DNA from 4 places in the Kineococcus aurantiacus genome. Region 4 is predicted to be linked to each of the others. Evidence: riboswitches for the same ligand, from Rfam matches in the RefSeq annotation. Region 4 holds a riboswitch; each other region holds the start of a gene.

Evidence for each region. A riboswitch is a leader RNA that binds a small molecule or an ion and turns the genes downstream of it on or off. The one in region 4 is predicted to bind S-adenosylmethionine.
Region 1: another riboswitch for S-adenosylmethionine. It lies ahead of BJ968_RS22115 (LLM class flavin-dependent oxidoreductase); the one in region 4 lies ahead of BJ968_RS05860 (methylenetetrahydrofolate reductase).
Region 2: another riboswitch for S-adenosylmethionine. It lies ahead of BJ968_RS18850 (O-acetylhomoserine aminocarboxypropyltransferase/cysteine synthase family protein); the one in region 4 lies ahead of BJ968_RS05860 (methylenetetrahydrofolate reductase).
Region 3: another riboswitch for S-adenosylmethionine. It lies ahead of BJ968_RS05290 (MetQ/NlpA family ABC transporter substrate-binding protein); the one in region 4 lies ahead of BJ968_RS05860 (methylenetetrahydrofolate reductase).

Annotation. Positions count from the first base shown of each region.
Region 1 is NZ_JACCBB010000001.1:4,641,766-4,646,040, reverse strand. It holds gene BJ968_RS22120 (hypothetical protein) at 1-433, opposite strand, end outside; SAM riboswitch class I at 1,235-1,329, shown strand; gene BJ968_RS22115 (LLM class flavin-dependent oxidoreductase) at 1,644-2,741, shown strand; gene BJ968_RS22110 (NtaA/DmoA family FMN-dependent monooxygenase) at 2,738-4,111, shown strand; gene BJ968_RS22105 (NtaA/DmoA family FMN-dependent monooxygenase) at 4,108-4,275, shown strand, end outside.
Region 2 is NZ_JACCBB010000001.1:3,930,024-3,934,298, reverse strand. It holds gene BJ968_RS18855 (LLM class flavin-dependent oxidoreductase) at 1-752, opposite strand, end outside; gene BJ968_RS18850 (O-acetylhomoserine aminocarboxypropyltransferase/cysteine synthase family protein) at 752-2,047, opposite strand; SAM riboswitch class I at 2,179-2,268, opposite strand; gene BJ968_RS18845 (NtaA/DmoA family FMN-dependent monooxygenase) at 2,342-3,649, shown strand; gene BJ968_RS18840 (TIGR03560 family F420-dependent LLM class oxidoreductase) at 3,705-4,275, opposite strand, start outside.
Region 3 is NZ_JACCBB010000001.1:1,114,198-1,118,472, reverse strand. It holds gene BJ968_RS05295 (ATP-binding cassette domain-containing protein) at 1-796, opposite strand, end outside; gene BJ968_RS05290 (MetQ/NlpA family ABC transporter substrate-binding protein) at 793-1,740, opposite strand; SAM riboswitch class IV at 1,808-1,918, opposite strand; gene BJ968_RS05285 (DUF1737 domain-containing protein) at 2,003-2,194, opposite strand; gene BJ968_RS05280 (DUF7711 family protein) at 2,191-2,805, opposite strand; gene BJ968_RS05275 (OsmC family protein) at 2,862-3,365, shown strand; gene BJ968_RS05270 (cytosine permease) at 3,370-4,275, opposite strand, start outside.
Region 4 is NZ_JACCBB010000001.1:1,223,851-1,228,125, reverse strand. It holds gene BJ968_RS05870 (LLM class flavin-dependent oxidoreductase) at 1-355, opposite strand, end outside; SAM riboswitch class IV at 352-461, opposite strand; gene BJ968_RS05865 (aminotransferase class V-fold PLP-dependent enzyme) at 472-1,812, opposite strand; SAM riboswitch class IV at 1,866-1,979, opposite strand; SAM riboswitch class I at 2,117-2,208, shown strand; gene BJ968_RS05860 (methylenetetrahydrofolate reductase) at 2,270-3,238, shown strand; gene metE (5-methyltetrahydropteroyltriglutamate--homocysteine S-methyltransferase) at 3,235-4,275, shown strand, end outside.

The DNA of each region.
Region 1 (4,275 bases), 3.4 Mb from region 4:
CCGCCAGCAGCTGCAGCTCCAGGCTCGCCATCGCCGCCGACAGCAGCCGGTCGTTCTCCGACTCGTGCTCACGCACGTGCGCCCAGTGCCGGTGCGACAGCGGGTGCCCGCCGACGCTGGTCATGCCCTCGGCCGCGACGGCGACGGCGACCACGAGGTCCGCGGCGTACAGGTGCTCCCGCACCGACGCCCCGTCCACCGCGGCGATGCTGTGCCGGGGAGTGAGCGCCGCGGCCCGGTGGGCGAAGGGGACGATCTGCCCGTCGACCAGGAGCCGCTCACGCAGCGTGCTGCGGAAGGCGGCCACCGGCGACAGGAGCCGGTGGGCCTCCGTCGCCAGCGGGCCGGCCTCGCCCAGCAACGCCGCCATCAGCTCCACGGCGACGGGCCCAGCGGGCCCGCCGGCGTCGCCGGGGCCAGCCGACCGGCCCACCGCCACCCCCTCCGGCACCCCCTCCGGCACCGCTGCGCTCACCGGCGTCCCCCGGGCGTGGTGCTGCGGGCCGCAGCGCGCGGGGCTCGCCGCCGCGGGAGGCCGTCGCGGCGCCGGGGCGGGAGCACTCGGCTGAGGGGAGTCACGCCTCCCTTCTACACGCAGGCGGCGACAGGGGGTCGTCCCCGGGTGGGTGGAGCGCCTCCGACCACCGCCGCGGGGTCCGCAGGCCGAGCGGCGCGGCGCACCAGCTGCCGTCGGGGCGGCCCGGCCCGCGACGTCGCCGACCGGCCCCCCTGCTCCCTCCAGCGGTGGGCGGCCCTGCCCCCCGGGGGGGCCGAGACGGGTGCGCCGCCGATGTCCGGGGAGCTGATCGCGACCGACGGGACCGGCACGATCGTGGCCCGGCACCTCACCGACGCCCCGACCCGCCTCGTGCCGGTCAGCACCTGCGGCCGCCGGCGGACGACGACAACGCCCGGTACCGGCCGACGACGGCCGAACCGTGGGCGAACCCCACCCGCGAGTTCCGCGCCGGAGACGGATCGTGGTCCTGTTCCGGGCCGGCGAGGTGGGCGGTGCCGCCGGGGGGTCGAACTCCGTGGCACGGACCACCGCAGCCGGAACAGGGGCAGCGGGTCGTCGATGCCGGTGGGTGTGTCGGCGACGCCGCGGAACTCGCCGGCGCTGGGAAGCAGGTAGCCGGCGGAGGGGGTGGGTCCACCGCCGGCGCGGATCACCGCGGCGCCGGCCCGGTCACGGCACGGTTGACACCGGTCCCCGCGATGGGATCAAATTCACGCACCATCCAGAGCGGCCGAGAGACTTGGCTCGACGACGCCGCAGCAACCACCAGTCCCCTGGGCTGACAGGTGCTTCCGCCAAGACGATGGAATGCGGAGGTCAGCGTGCACCACCTGAACACGGCGATCGCTGGACCACGCCCCCGGCTGCACCTGGTGCGGCGGCGTCACGTCGACCTGGCGCTGCAGTCCAGCGACTGCTGTCCGGCCCGACCAGCGACCTGATCCCCGTTCCTCGTCCTGCACTGCGAGCGGTCCGCGCCTGAGCGGTTCGCGGCGGGCCGACCTGCGCCGGGCCGTCGACGGACCGTCCGCGCCCGTCCCGTCGCCCACTCGTTCCGTCGCCGCACCCGTCAACCGTTCCTCCCCCACCCCCTCGACACTCGAGCGAATCGGAGCGCACCGCCGTGAGCGCCACCCCGGGGTTGTCCCTGGCCATGTTCTCCCACCTGCAGGCCGTACCCGACTCCCACTCCTACACCGACGAGCTGGAGCTGTTCATCACGGCCGAGCACCTCGGCTTCGACACCGCCTGGGTCCGGCAGTTCCACCTGCGCGAGGCGTCCGGCCCGCACACCAGCGGCGGGTTGCCCTCCCCGTTCGTGCTGCTGGCCGCCCTGGCGACCTGTACCACCCGGCTGCACCTGGGGACCGCAGCGGTCACCCTCCCGCTGGAGAACCCGGTGCGGGTGGCCGAGGACGCCGCGGTGCTGGACCGGCTCAGCGGCGGCCGCGTCGAACTGGGGGTGGCCAACGGCGGCGGGGCGCCCGGGCTGCTGGAACTCTTCGCCCACGACGGGGACCCCGTTCCCGGTGGCGCGGACGTCGAGGCCGCCAAGGACCGCTACGGGCAACTGCTGACCCGTCTCCTGCACGCCCTGGACGGGCACGCCCTGACCACCCGCGGGCAACGGCTCAACCCGCCGGCGCCGGGACTGGGTGATCGGGTGTGGGAGGCCGTGCTGACAGCGCGCAGCGCCGCCGAAGCCGCGCGCCGCGGCCACGGGATCCTGGTCGGCACCACCCAGACCGTGCCGGCCGAGGTGACCGCCGCGGCCTACCACGAGGCCCTGCCGGCCGGGGTCGTCCCGCGGGTGGCGGTCTCCACCGCGATCCACCCCGCGCGCAGCCGGGAGGAGGCCCTGCGGAAGGCGGCGCCGGGCATCGAGGCCAAGTACGCCTGGGGCGCCTCCTTCCTGGGCGAGGCCACCACGCTGGCGCAGAAGGCCGCGCGCCTGAACCTGCACCACGGCACCGCGCAGGACATCGCCGCCTCGCTGCTGGCCTCACCGTGGCTGGAGCACGCCACTCAGCTCAACGTCCAGGTCGAGCTGGGTCCCGCCGACTTCGGGGCCCGCGCCGAGGCGCTGGCCCTGTTCGCCGAGCAGGTCGCCCCGCACGTGGGCTGGACCGCACCGTCCGCGGACCCGCCCACCGGGCCCCCCGGCGCTCAGGTGGCTGACCCGGGTGCCCGCCGGGCCGACCTCGTCGGGACGCGCGCGTGAGCGCGGACCGGGGCCCGGAGCGGCAGCAGCAGGAACGGCGCGAGCGCGGGCTCGTCCTGGGGGCCATGCACTTCTACCCCGGCGGGGAGCACGCGACCAGCTGGCGCCTGCCCGGTGCCCAGCCCGAGCGCTACCTGGACGTGGACTACTACGCCGACTTCGCTCGCACCGCCGAACGGGGCGGGTTCGCGACGATCTTCCTGGCCGACGAGCTGTACGTGTGGGACCGCTTCGCCAGCGGCGTGGAGCACGTGGTGAACGTCCGCACCGAGCCCTTCACCCTGCTGGGCGCCCTGTCGCAGCTGACCGAGCGGATCGGGCTGGCCGCGACCGTCTCCACGACCTACCACGAGCCGTACCACGTGGCCCGCAAACTGGCCTCGCTGGACTTCCTGAGCCAGGGACGCGCGGCGTGGAACCTGGTGACCAGCGCCGCGGACGAGGAGGCCCGCAACTTCGGGGCCGGCACCCACCTGGCGCACGCCGACCGGTACCGGCGCGCCGGGGAGTTCGTGCAGGTCGTGCGCGGGTTGTGGGACAGCTGGGACGACGACGCCTTCACCTACGACAAGGGATCGGGGTTCTTCGCCCGCGCCGAGAAGCTGCACGTCCTGGGCCACCACGGGGAGTTCTTCGACGTCCGCGGGCCCCTGAACATCGCCCGCCCGCCCCAGGGGCACCCGGTGCTGTTCCAGGCCGGCGCCTCCCCGGCCGGCCGGGCACTGGCCGCGGCGAACGCCGACGCGGTCTTCACCCCCTGGGAGCACGACCTCGGCGCGGCGCAGCGGCTGTACGCCGACTACGCCGCCCGCACCAGCGCCGCCGGCCGGGACCCGCGCGAGCTGCTGGTCCTGCCCGCCCTGTCCCCCGTCCTGGGGCGCACCCCGGCCGAGGCGGTCGAGAAGCTGGAACTCATCGAGTCCCTCACCCCCGACCGGGTCGCGCTCGACCTGCTGTCGCACCACCTGGAGGTCGACCTGTCCGACCGGCCGCTGGACGAGCCGTTCACGCACGACTTCTCCGGCGGCACCAACCAGGTCCAGAGCCTGTACGCGACGGTGCAGGAACTGGTGGGCGAGGGCCGGCGCACCCTGCGGGACGTCTACCGCACGCTGCTGCGTCGACGCTTCCTGCCCGGTACCCCGGCGCAGGTCGCCGACCACATGCAGGAACGGTTCACCCGCGGCGCCGCCGACGGCTTCATGCTGGCCTTCTCCTCCCTGCCCGAGGGCATCGAGGAGTTCGTCGACACCGTGGTCCCCGAACTGCGCCGCCGCGGCGTCTACCGCGGGGAGTACCGCGGGGAGACCCTGCGGGAGAACCTGGGGCTGGACGTGCCGTCCAGCCGCTGGACGCAGGTGAGCGCGTGAGCGCCGACCACCTGGTGCTGGGGGCTTTCCTGTTCCACCCCGGCGGTGCGCACGTCACCGGCTGGCGGCACGAACGGTCCCGCCCCGCTGAGCACCTGAGCCCGAAGTACTACGCGCACTTCGCCCGCGTCGCCGAAGCCGGCACGTTCGACCTCGTCTTCCTG
Region 2 (4,275 bases), 2.7 Mb from region 4:
CGGTACTCGCGGACCCGGTCGACCCGCAGGGGCGCGAGGGCCAGCTGCACGTCCGAGCGCGACCCCGCGAACCCCAGGCCCCGGGGCGACCCGCCCGGGGAGACCAGGACGGGGTCGCCCGAGGAGAACGGCAGGGCGTTCAGCGGGCCGTCGAGGCGGAAGTGCTCCCCGCGGTGGGCGAAGGCGTCGATGCGGGTGCCGTCGGCGAACCGGCCCGTGACGGGGTCGGCGACGAGCGCCTCGGGGTCCCAGCTGTGCCACAGCCGGCGGACCACGTCGATCCACTCCTCGGCGCGGTCGTAGGCGACGTCGTGCGGGACGGGGTCGAGCCCGACGTGCCGGGCGCTGCCGGTGTCGGTGACGAGGTTGATCCCGAACCGGCTGCCGGACAGGTGCTGCAGCGTCGCGGCCTGCCGGGCGGCGAGGTACGGCGGGGTGATCCCCGCGTTGACCGTCGGGACGACCCCGAGGTGGGTCGTGGCGGCGAACAGGTACGGCGCCAGCAGCAGCGGGTCGTGCTTGGGGCCGCCGTAGGCGGCGCGCACCCGCAGGTCCAGGGTCTGCGGGTTCCCCAGCGAGATCGCGTCCTCGACCACGACGAGGTCGAACCCGGCCCGTTCGAGGTCGCGGACGGCGTGGGCGTACAGGTCCGGGCGCGTCCAGTCGTCGTTCCACGCCTGGTAGTCCCGTCCCCAGCCCTGCGGGCCGAAACCCCGGGAGAAGAAGTAGCCGAAGTGCTGCAGGCGTCCCATCAGGCCGCCGCCCCCTCGCGCTCGCGGGAGGCCACGAGGGCCTGCTCCAGGTCCCCGAGCAGGTCCTCGGGTTCCTCCAGCCCGATGGACAGCCGCACCAGGCCGGGCCAGATCCCGGCGGCGAGCCGTTCGTCCTCGCTGCGGTGGGCGTGCGTGGTGCTGGCGGGGTGGATGACCAGGGAGCGGACGTCCCCGACGTGGGTCATCCGGGTGAACAGCTGCACGGCGTCGACGAACCGTTGGGCCGCAGCGCGTCCACCCTCCAGCGTCACGGACAGGACCGCCCCGGTGCCGCGCGGCAGCAGGCGGCGGGCGACGTCGTGGGAGGGGTGCCCGGGCAGCCCGGCGTGGTCGACGCCGACGACCTCGGGCCGGGCCTGCAGCCAGCGCGCGACGGTCTCGGCGGTCGCGCTCTGGCGGCCCACCCGCAGCGAGAGGGTCTCCAGCCCCTGCTGGACCAGGAAGGCGTTGAACGGCGAGATCGCCGGGCCCAGCCGGGAGGCGACGACGGAGCGGGTGTGCTCGACGTAGGCGCGCTGCGGGCCGTGGCGCTCCACCCAGCTCATCCCGGCCAGGACGTTCGCGGGGTCGGTGAGGTGGGCGAAACCGCTCCAGTCGAAACCGGTGCCGGTGACGACCGCGCCGCCCAGCGCCGAGCCGTGCCCGGCGAGGAACTTGCTCGCCGAGTGCACGACGACGTCGGCGCCGTGCTCCAGCGGCCGCAGCAGGTAGGGCGTGGCGAAGGTGTTGTCCACGACGAGCGGGACGCCGTGGCGGTGCGCGACGGCGGCCACGGCCGGGACGTCCAGGACGCTGTTCTTGGGGTTGGCGACCGACTCGGCGAAGAACGCCCGGGTCGTCGGGCGCACGAGCCGCTCCCAGTCCCCCGGCCCGGCGGCGAAGTCGACGGCGATGCCCAGGCGGGCGAAGTTGTCCAGCAGCAGCCCGCGCGAGCCCTCGTAGAGGTCGGCGGCGGCCACCACGTGGTCGCCGGCGCCGAGGATCCCCAGCAGGGCGACGGTGATCGCGGCCTGGCCGGTGCCGAGCAGGATCGCGTCGGTGCCGCCCTCCAGGACCGCCAGGCGGCGTTCGACGGCGGCCGTCGTCGGGTTGCCCATGCGGGTGTAGACGTAGCCGTCGTCCTCGCCGGCGAAGCGGGCGCGGGCGTGCTCGAAGTCGTCGAAGACGAACCCGGCGGTGAGGTGGACGGGCGTGACCCGGGAGCCGGTGACCGGGTCCGGTTCGGCGCCGGCGTGGACCTGCTGGGTGGTGAAGCCGTACGGGGCGTGCGTCATCGCGGGACCTTCCTGGGGCGGAGCGGGGTGGGGGCGGATCGGGCGGTCAGGCCCGACACGTCGTCCCGGCGCTGCGCAGGAGGTCGACGACGAGGCGTCGCGTGAGCGGTTCGATCGGCACTGCGGGTCCCTCCCCATCGGTCCTGGCGGGAGCACCTACCCCGGCGGGGCGGTTGCTGCGGCGTCGACGAGCCAGGTCTCTCGGCCGCTCTGGATGGCTCTCCCAGTGGACGGCACGGCCCCGACCCGTGTCAAGCGCTTCACCGGATCGGGCGCGGGGTAGCGTGCGCGGTCGTGATCCTCACGGCGATGGTCTTCTACCCCGGCGGCGAGCACCTCACGAGCTGGCGGCTGCCGGGTGGGCGGCCGGACGAGTACGTGAGCTTCGGGTACTACGAGCACTTCGCGCGCACCGCCGAGCGGGCGGGGTTCGCGGCCGTGTTCTACGCCGACGAGCTGTACGTGTGGGACCGGTTCGGCTCCGGCGTCGAGCACGTCGCGAACGTGCGGCCCGAGCCGTTCGGCCTGCTGGGGGCGCTGACCCGCAGCACCGAGCGGATCGGCCTGGTCGCGACCGTCTCCACGACGTACAACGAGCCGTTCCACACCGCCCGGCAGGTCGGCACCCTGGACTTCCTCAGCTCCGGGCGGGCCGGGTGGAACCTCGTGACGTCGGCCAGCGACGAGGAGGCCCGCAACTTCGGGCTGGAGCGCAACCTGGACCACGCCGCGCGCTACCGCCGCGGCGCCGAGTTCGTCGAGGTCGTGCACGGCCTGTGGGACAGCTGGGACGACGGCGCGATCCGCCCCGACGTCGCCTCGGGCCGCTACGCCGACCCGGCCGGGATGCACGTGCTGGACCACGAGGGGGAGTTCTTCCGGGTGCGGGGCCCGCTGAACCTGCCCCGCCCGCCGCAGGGCCGTCCCGTGCTGTTCCAGGCCGGGTCCTCCGAGGACGGCCGGCGGCTCGCGGGCCGGCACGCCGAGGCCGTGTTCGTGCCGGGCTCGGCCCCGCTGCCGGGCGCGCGCAGCCTCTACGAGGACTACAAGCGGCGCGCCGTGGAGAACGGCCGGGACCGCTCGCACCTGCTCGTGCTGCCGGCCCTGTCCCCCGTGCTGGGCGAGACCCCCGCGCGCGCCCTGGAGCGGCTGGAGGAGATCGAGGCGCTGACCCCGGACCGGCTCAGCCTGGACTGGCTCTCGCACCACCTGGGGGTCGACCTGTCCGACCGGCCGCTGGACGAGCGGTTCGAGTTCGACTTCAGCAGCGGGTCGAACCAGGTGCAGACGGTGTTCGAGGGGGTCCGCAAGCTCGTGGACCGCGAGCGGTTCACGCTGCGGGAGCTGTACCGGGCGATGCTGCGCCGCCGGTTCCTGCCCGGCACCCCCGAGCAGGTGGCGGACTGGATGACCGAGCGGTTCACCGGCGGCGCGGCGGACGGTTTCACCCTGGCGTTCTCCTCCCTGCCCACCGGGCTGGAGGAGTTCGCCGAGCAGGTGGTGCCGCTGCTGGTGCGACGCGGGGTGCTGGCCCCGGAACTGCCCGCGGCGACCCTGCGGGAGAACCTCGGCCTGCCCGTGCCGCCCAGCCGCTACCGGTGAGCCGCTACCGGTGAGCCGCTACCGGTGAGCCGCTACCGGTGAGCCGGGGGGCCGTTCAGGCGCCCAGCTCGGCCAGCCGCGGGACCACGGCGTCGCCGAACCGCTTGACGCTGCCGGGTTCGAAGTAGCCCCGGAACCCGCCGTGGACGTGGGTGACGCCGAGCGCGGCCCACCCGCGGGCCTGCTCGAGGAACCCCTCGACGTCGTCGGGGTCGGCGACGGCCATGACGGTCTTCTCGATCTCGTCGTAGTCGCGGCCGAGGTCCTCGCAGTGGGCCCGCAGGACGTCGAGCTTGCGGGCGATGTCGTCGCCCCCGAACAGGTTGCAGGCGTCGGCGTACTGCGCGACCAGGCGCAGCGTCTTCTTCTCCCCGCCGCCGCCGATGAGGATCGGCGGGTGCGGGCGGCGCAGCGGCTGCGGGCTGTTGAGGGTCCGGCCGAGCGCGTAGTGCCGGCCGGTGAAGGGTTCCTCGGAGTCGGACCACATCTGCCGGCAGATCCGCAGCGTCTCCTCCAGCCGCTCGAAGCGCTCGGCGGTGCCCGGGAAGGGCAGGCCCAGGCCCGTCGCCTCCTGCTCGAACCAGGCCGCCCCGATCCCCAGCCACGCCCGGCCGCCGGAGAGCACG
Region 3 (4,275 bases), 110 kb from region 4:
GGTGCTGGTGGCGCAACCGCGCCAGGGTGTCGGCCGACGGGCGGTCGTGGGTGGCGCTGCGCACGAACCGCTGCGCCGCCGCCGTCCGCGGGTCCGAGAACACGTCGTAGACGTCGCCGATCTCGACGAGCCTGCCGTCCTCCATGACCGCGACGCGGTCGGCGATCTGGCGCACGGCGTCCATCTCATGGGTGATGACGACGATCGTCACGCCCAGTTCGGCGTTGACCCGGCGCAGCAGCGACAGCACCTCGGTCGTGGTCTCGGGGTCCAGCGCGCTGGTGGCCTCGTCGGCCAGCAGCAGCGGGGGGTTCGTGGCCAGCGCCCGGGCGATGCCGACGCGCTGCTTCTGCCCGCCGGACAGCTGCTCGGGGTAGGAGTGCGCGCGGTCGAGCAGCCCGACGAAGTCGAGGAGCTCGGCGGTGCGCCGGTCGCGCTCGGCCTTGCCCACGCCCGCGACCTTCAGCGGGTAGGCGACGTTCCCGGCGACGGTCCGGGACCGGAAGAGGTTGAACTGCTGGAAGATCATCCCGATCTTCGAGCGGGCCGCCCGCAGTTCCCCCTCGGACAGCTTCGTCAGGTCCTGGCCGCCGACGAGGACGCTGCCCGACGTCGGCTTCTCCAGGGCGTTGAGCAGCCGGACCAGGGTGGACTTGCCGGCACCGGAGTACCCGATGACCGCGAGCACCTCACCGGTCCGCACCTCCAGCGAAACGGCGTCGACCGCCGCGACGGAGGACCCGTCGCGGCGGTCGAAGCGCTTGGAGACGTTCTCCAGGGTGATGAGCGCGGTCACTTGCCCTGGGCGGCCTTCGCGTCGGCCTCGACCTTCACCGTCTCCGCCTGCAGGTCCGCGGCGGGGGTGTCCTGCACGACCGCGCTGGGGTTGTCCTGCAGGAAGACCTCCTGCACGGCCGGGTCGTGCCACAGCGCGGCCAGGTCGAGGTAGGTCTCGTCGTCCACGTCGGCCTTGCGGGCGGCGAAGATGTTGACGTACGGCGCGGCCGCGGCGGCGGTCGGGTCGTCCTTGACGATGATGTTCTCGTCGGACAGCTTCGCGGCGGTCGCGTAGTTGTTGTTGACGATGGCGGCGGCGACCGACCCGGACTGCAGGGCGCTGGCGGTCTGGTCGGCGGCGACGGTGGTGACCTTCACCTTCGAGGACTCGATGTCGTTCGTCGTGGAGAACGCGGTGCCGCCGTCCTTCAGCGTGACCAGGCCGGCCTGCTGCAGCACGAGGAGGCCGCGGGCCTCGTTGATGGCGTCGTTGGGGATCGCGACCTGCGCGTCGGCGGGCAGCTCGGCGGCGGACTTCGCGGTGAGGGAGTACAGCGGCAGCGGGTACACGGCGGTCGCGCCGATGGGCTGCAGGTCGTCGTCCGCGGTGGCGTTGTAGTTCGCCAGGTACTGGATGTGCTGGAACTGGTTCAGGTCCAGCTCCCCCTGCGACAGCGCCGGGTTCGGCAGCGTGTAGTCGGAGAAGTTCACCAGCTCGACCGTCACGCCGAGCTTGGACTCGGCGAGCTCGGTGTAGGTCGTCCAGTACGGCAGCGACTTGTCGGCGACGCCGATCTTCACCGTCCTGGCCTCACCGCCGGAGGCCGAGGTGCTGGTGGAGTCGTCGCGGGTGCCCAGGACGATCGCGACGATCACGACGGCGATGACGACGACGGCGGCGATCAGGCCGTAGAGCAGGCCGCGGCGCTTGGGCTTGTCGGGCAGGGCGGGGGCGGTGGACACGAGGACACTCCGGTTGTCGTGCGGGCGGGCGCGCGGCTCGCAGCTGCCGTGATCGACGACGTCCGGCGATCCGCGCTTGCCGGACGGGATCGTCCGGCCAGGTCCTCACCTGGGGCACCCCGCCGCGGGGGAGGGTTGCCGGACAGCCAGCCAGGGCTTCTCGCTGTCACTCATGACCTGCCCGCACCTTAACACCGCCTGTCAGACAGCGGTAACGGTCACGGGTGCCGCAACGGGCCCCCGCCCGGGGGCCGCCGGGCGCTCAGCCCAGGACGTGGGGGAGGACGACGGCCTGGGCGGCGACGGTGCGCCCGTCGGTCGTCGTCACCGACGGGCTGCCGTGCAGCACGTACCCGTCGGCCAGGGCCGCGCTGACCTTCTCGCAGAAGGACCGGTCGTCGGGCCCGGTGAGGAGGCGGTAGGCGAGCTTGTCCGGGACGGTCTCGTCGCTCATGGCCGGAGGGTACCCCTGGCCGTCCGCAGGTCCAGGTACCCCAGCGCGGCGTCGGCCAGGGCGTCGCCGCGCCGTTCCGGCGAACCCGGTGACCACCGCTTCGCGTCGTACTCCGAGGCCGTGCGGCGCAACGCCTCCAGGCTCACGGCGAGCTCGGCGTCCAGGCGGGCGGCCAGCTCGGCCGGCGTCGGCGGCTCGCCCCGCAGCGCGGCCCCCTCCCCGGCGCGCAGCCGCTCCAGCACGTCCGCGTCGAGACCCTCCTCGCGCGTCCAGAACCGCACCGGGCGGTCGACGACGTGGTTCCACACGGGCACCTCGCCGGACCGGAAGAACAGCTGGGCCGGTCTCGTCGCCAGCCCCGAGGCGGCGAGCCAGTGCCCGGCCGCGGGCGGGCGGGTGCCGAAGGCGCACTCGCCCTCGCGGGCGTTGGTCACGAGGGCGACCCGGACCCCGGTGGCGTCGTCGACGTCGTCGGTCCGGGGCCCCAGCAGGGTCCCGAAGACCCACGCCTGGAAGACCCTCAGCCGGACGATCCCCTCGGGCTGGCGGCCCACGTGCGCGCAGCCGTCGGCGACGTCCTGCAGGGTCTTCAGGGCGGTGCTCCACTTCACAGGGGCAGTCTCGCGGAAGTTGCGACGGCAACGGCAGCGGGGCCTAAGCTTCCCCGGTGGATTCGACCGAACTGAGGGCCCTGCAGAAGCCGTTGAAGGACGCCTACCGGGAGGACCCCGCGCAGGCGCTGGTCCCGGCCCGGGCCGTGGCGGTGCTGGACGGCCAGTCCATCGGCGTCTCGGTCGACGGCTTCGCGGGCACCACCCGCGCCGGGCTGCACCCCGCCGCCGGCGGTGACGGCACCGAGGCGTGCTCGGCGGACATGCTGTGCGAGGCCGTGGCGGCCTGCGCCGGGGTGACGCTGCGCAGCGTCGCCACGGCGATGGGCGTGGAGCTGCGCAACGCCTCCGTCACGGTCGACGCGCACTGGGACGCCCGCGGCACCCTGGGCGTCGCGCGCGAGGTCCCCGTCGGCATCACCGACGTGACCATCACCTTCGACTTCTCCTCCGACGCCGACGAGGCGACCGAGGCCAAGATGGTCTCCCTGGCCGAGCGCTACTGCGTCATCGCCCAGACGCTGCAGACGCCGCCGAAGGTCAGCGTCCAGCGCGCCTGAACCCTCACGCCCGGGAGTCGTGCGACCGCGACTCCTGGGCGCGGACGGCGCCCCGGCCGAACACGGCCACGACGACGAAGCCGAGGGCGAAGGCCAGCAGCACGCCCAGGCCCGCGTACCCCCAGTCGCCGTCCCAGTACCCCGCGTCCTGCCCCGACGGCGGCACCCACGTCGCCAGCCCCAGCGGCTCGAAGAAGTACCCCTGCCAGGCCAGCCACGAGGCGTTGGCGTTCGACACCAGCCCCCAGCCGATCGCCGTCGCCCCGGCCATCGTCAGGACCGGCAGCCAGCGCACCGACCCGTAGCGGCCCCGCGCGTCGAGCAGCTCGTCCTCGGCGTAGCCGGCGCGCCGCGTCGCGAGGTCGGCCAGGAAGATGCCGGCCCACGCCGCGATCGGCACGCCCAGGGTGATGAGGAACCCCTGGAACGGGGTGAGGAAGTCCACCGAGAAGAACGCGATGTAGATCGCGCCGGCGACCATGAGGCACGCGTCGACGAGCACCGCCACCGGCCGGGGCACCCGCAGGCCCACGTTGAGCAGGGCCAGCCCCGAGGAGTAGATGTCCATGACCGCCCCGCCGACCAGGCCCAGGACGGCCACGACCGCGAACGGCACGAGGAACCACGTCGGCAGGATGTCGGTCAGCGCCCCCACCGGGTCGGCCGCCACGCGCGCGCTCAGGTCCGGCTGCGAGCCCACGACGAGCGCCCCGAAGACCAGCAGCACCGCCGGCCCCAGCGAGGACCCCAGCGTCGTCCACAGCACCACCCCGCCGCTGGAGGCGTCCCGCGGCAGGTAGCGGGAGTAGTCGGCCGCGGCGTTGGCCCAGCCCAGCCCGAACCCCGTCATGACCATGGTGAACGCGCCCACGACGGCCGCGGTGTCGCCGGCCGGGATCGCCGAGACCGT
Region 4 (4,275 bases):
TCGAGACGGTCGGGACCAGCCCGATCGCCTCGGTCACCAGGGCGAGCCGGGCCGCGACCAGCAGCGCGTCGAGCCGGCCGGCGACCCGGTCGGTGCGGTCGTCGGGCGGGCCGAAGCCGCTGCCCTGCAGGCCGAAGGAATCCTCGACGGTCACCAGGTCGAACAGGCCGCGCTCGGCTTCGGCGACCGTGTCGGCCCAGAACCGCGCGGTGAACAGCTCCCCGGCCCGGGAGCCGGGTTCCCGCCAGGACGCCGGGTGCCAGCCGGTCGACTCGAGGGCGGCGGACAGGTGAAGGGTTTCGGGCACGGGTCTCCTCCTGGAGTCGGGACGACTCGCAGGCGTCCGGCGGGTCATCGCGCTTGCCGGAGGGTTCCCTCCGGCCGGGTCGTCACCTGGGGCACCCCACCGCGGGGAGGGTTGCCGACCAGCTAGCCAGGGCTTGTCGCTGGTTCTCGTGACCTGCGGGCAGGCTAGCCCAGTTCCGGGACGGGGTCGAGGAAGGACTCCGGCGCCGGGCGGGCGTCGGTGAGCGGACCCCAGCGGCCCTCGACGACCCCGTACTCCAGCGCCGAGCCCGTGGTGAGGAACTGCTCCAGCGCGGCCAGCAGCCGCTCCACGTCGGCCGAGCTCGTCCCGACGCCCGTGGAGGCGCGCAACCCGCCCTCCACCAGCCCCAGGGAGTTCGCGAAGCGGTGCGCGCAGAACCTGCCGTCGCGCACCCCGACGCCGTGCTCGGCCGACAGGTACGCCGCCACCTCCGACACCGGGCGGCCGGGCACGGTGAACGTCACGACCCCCACGGCGTCGGCCGGGTGCGGGCGCACGACCCGCACGCCCTCCAGCGCGCTCAGGCCGGTGACGAGCTGCGCGCGCAGCGCCGCCTCGTGGGCCTCCAGGGCCCCTGCGGGCAGGGCCGCCAGCGTCGTGCACGCCTGCGCCAGCGCCACCGCGCCGACCACGTTCGGGGAACCCGCCTCGTGCCGGTCCGGGCCGGTCGCCCACCGCACCGCGTCGTGGCTGACGTCGAGCGTGGCCCCGCCACCGGCGAGGTAGGGCTCGGCGGCGTCCAGCCAGTCCCGGCGCCCCACCAGGGCCCCCGCCCCGAACGGGGCGTACAGCTTGTGCCCGGACAGCGCGATCCAGTCGATCCCGTCGCGGGCGACGTCGACGCGCCGGTGCGGCAGCAGCTGGGCCCCGTCGACGGCGAGGCGGGCCCCGGCGGCGTGCGCGGCCCGGGCCAGCCGGCGCAGCGGCAGCACCTCCCCGGTGACGTTGGACGCGCCGGCGACGGCCAGCAGGGCGTACTGCCCGGTGGCCAGCTCCGCCTCCAGCAGGGCCGTGGTCTCCTCGGCGTCGGCGCCGCCGCGGACCACCGTGGTGCGGGCCGAGCGCTGCCAGGGCAGCAGGTTCGCGTGGTGCTCGACGTCCGCGACCAGCACCCGCGCGCCGGCGGGGACGGCCCGGGACAGCAGGTCCAGGGCGTCCGTCGTGCTGCGCGTGAAGACCACGACGTCGTCCTCGCGGGCCCCCAGGAAGCGGCCCACCTGCTCGCGGGCCTGCTCGAACAGGGCGGTGGACACCTGCGAGAGGTAGCCGGCGCCGCGGTGGACGCTGGCGTAGTGCGGCAGCACCTGCGCGACCCGGTCCGCCACCGCCGCCAGCGCCGGGGCGCTCGCCGCGTTGTCGAGGTTGGCGTAGGTGGTGGTGCCCCCGGTGGCCAGCGGGACCGGGGTGTCGGCGCCGACGACGGGCAGCAGCGGCGGCACCGTGCGACAGGCGGGGCGGGTGGGGGACAGGGTGCTCGTCGTCACGGGGCTCCTCGGGACAGTGGACCCTGCCGGGAGGACCGGGATCGCCCCGGCGAGGTCCGCGCTTGCCGGAACCACGTCGGAACCGGCCAGGTCGTCACCCGGGGCACCCCACCGCGGAGGAGGGTTGCCGGCCAGCGAGCCGGGGCTTGTCGCTGGCGCTCATGACCTGGGGGGAGATTGCCACGTGCGGGCGCCGGGAATCAAGGTCGGTGCGTCGCGGCCCGGTCCCGGGAGCGCCGCCCGCCGGGGGGCCGTCCGGGGGAACCACTTGTGGACGGCGTCGCGGTCGGTCTACATTCGAAGAACACCATCCAGAGCGGCTGAGAGTCCTGGCTCGACGACGCCGCAGCAACCCCCCGAGCCCGGGCGAGGGTGCTAACGCCAGGTCGATGGAGTTCGTGATGCGCACCACCGATGTCGTCGTCCCCTCCCCGGCCCCGGGTCCGGGACCCGTGCGATGACGCTCGCGCCCCTCGTCGCCGGCGCCGCGGGGCGGCCCACGCTCAGTTTCGAACTCTTCCCCCCGCGCTCGGAGACCGGCCGCGACTCGTTGTGGCGCAGGCTGTCCGACCTCCTGGGGAGCAACCCCGACTTCGTGTCCGTCACCTTCGGCGCGGCGGGAGCGACCCGCGGTCCCAGCCGGGACCTGCTGGCGCACGTCCTGACCACCTCGGCGGTCCCGGCCATGGCCCACCTGACGTGCGTGGGTTCCTCGCGCCGGCAGGTCGTGGAACTGGCCACCGAGTTCCTCGACGCCGGCGTCCGCAACGTCCTGGCGCTGCGGGGGGACCCGCCGGCCGGTGTCCCGGACTGGACGCCGCACCCCGACGGCGTGGCCACCGCCCGGGACCTCGTGGAACTGCTGCAGGTGGCCGACAGGCGTCGGCTGGCGCTGCGCGGCGGTTCCCGCCCCCTCGACGAGGGACCGCTCAGCCTGGCCGTGGCCGCCTTCCCGCGGGCCAGGGACCACCACGAGCTCGCCGTCCTGCGCGCCAAGCAGGACGCCGGGGCGCGGTTCGCGATCTGCCAGGTGACGTTCTCCGCGCAGGAGTACGCCGCGTTCGTCCGCCGGGCCCGCGCGGCCGGGATCACCATCCCGCTGCTGCCCGGCGTCGCGGTCTCCGACGACCCACGGCGCCTGGAGCGGATCGGCGAGCTCACCGGCGTCCGGGCCCCGCGGGGGCTGCTCGCGGCCCTGGACACCGACGACGCCCCGACCCGCCGCCGGGCCGCCACCGCGTTCACCTCGGGACTGGCGCACGGCCTGCTCGAGGCCGGCGCGCCCGGCCTGCACCTGTACACGTTCAACGCGGCCGCCCCCGCGCTGGACCTGCTCGACCACCTCGACCTGACCCGACCCGCGACCCACCCCCGACCCGCCGCCGCCGTGGAGGCGACCGCCGCAGCAGGAGGAAGCACCCGATGAGCCAGACCACCCCCGCCTGGACCGCGACGATCCTGGGCTACCCCCGGATCGGTCCCGACCGCGAGACCAAGAAGGCCCTGGAGGCCCTGTGGTCCGGCAAGGCCGACCTGGCCACCACCGAGGAGCGGCTCGCCGCCGTCCGCGCGGCCACCGTCCGCCGCCTCAACGCCCTCGGCCTGCCGGCGCACGACGCGTCCATCCCGTCGTCGTTCTCCGCCTACGACCAGGTCCTCGACACCGCGGTCGCCGTCGGGGCCGTCCCGGAGCGCTTCGCCGACGTCGTCGGCCCCGACGGCAGGGTCGACCTCACCGGCTACTCCACGATCGCCCGCGGGCGCGGGGCGCAGGCCCCGCTGGAGATGACGAAGTGGTTCGACACGAACTACCACTACCTCGTCCCCGAGATCGGCCCCGGCACCGCGTTCCGGTTCGCCGACGACCGGGGCGTGCGCGAGTTCTCCGAGGCCCTCGCCGACGGTTTCCTCACCCGTCCCGTCGTCGTGGGCCCCGTGACGTTCCTGCTGCTGGCCAAGGCCGCCGACGGCAGCCCCGAGGGGTTCGCCCCCCTCTCGCGGCTCGACGACCTCCTCGGCGCCTACGAGGACCTGCTGGCCGCGTACGCCGCGGCCGGTGCCGAGTGGGTCCAGCTGGACGAACCCGGTCTGGTCAGCGACTCCGCCACCGCCGGTGTCGACGGGCTCGACGACCTCGTGCGGGCGGCCTACGCGCGCCTCACGGGCCTGGCGCACCGCCCGCGCCTGCTCGTCGCCACGCCCTACGGCGACGCGGGCGACCACCTCGCCTCCTTCGGGGCGGTCGAGGGCCTCGCCCTCGACCTCGTCGAGGGTTCCGTCCCGGCGGACCGCTCGGTCCTGGCCGGCAAGACCGTCGTCGGCGGGGTCGTCGACGGTCACAACGTCTGGCGCCGCGACCTCGTCCACGCCCTCGCCACCCTGCGCGAGCTCGAGGGCTTCGCCGCGCACGTCGTGGCCGGGACCTCCACCTCGCTGCTGCACGTCCCGCACGACGTGACCCGC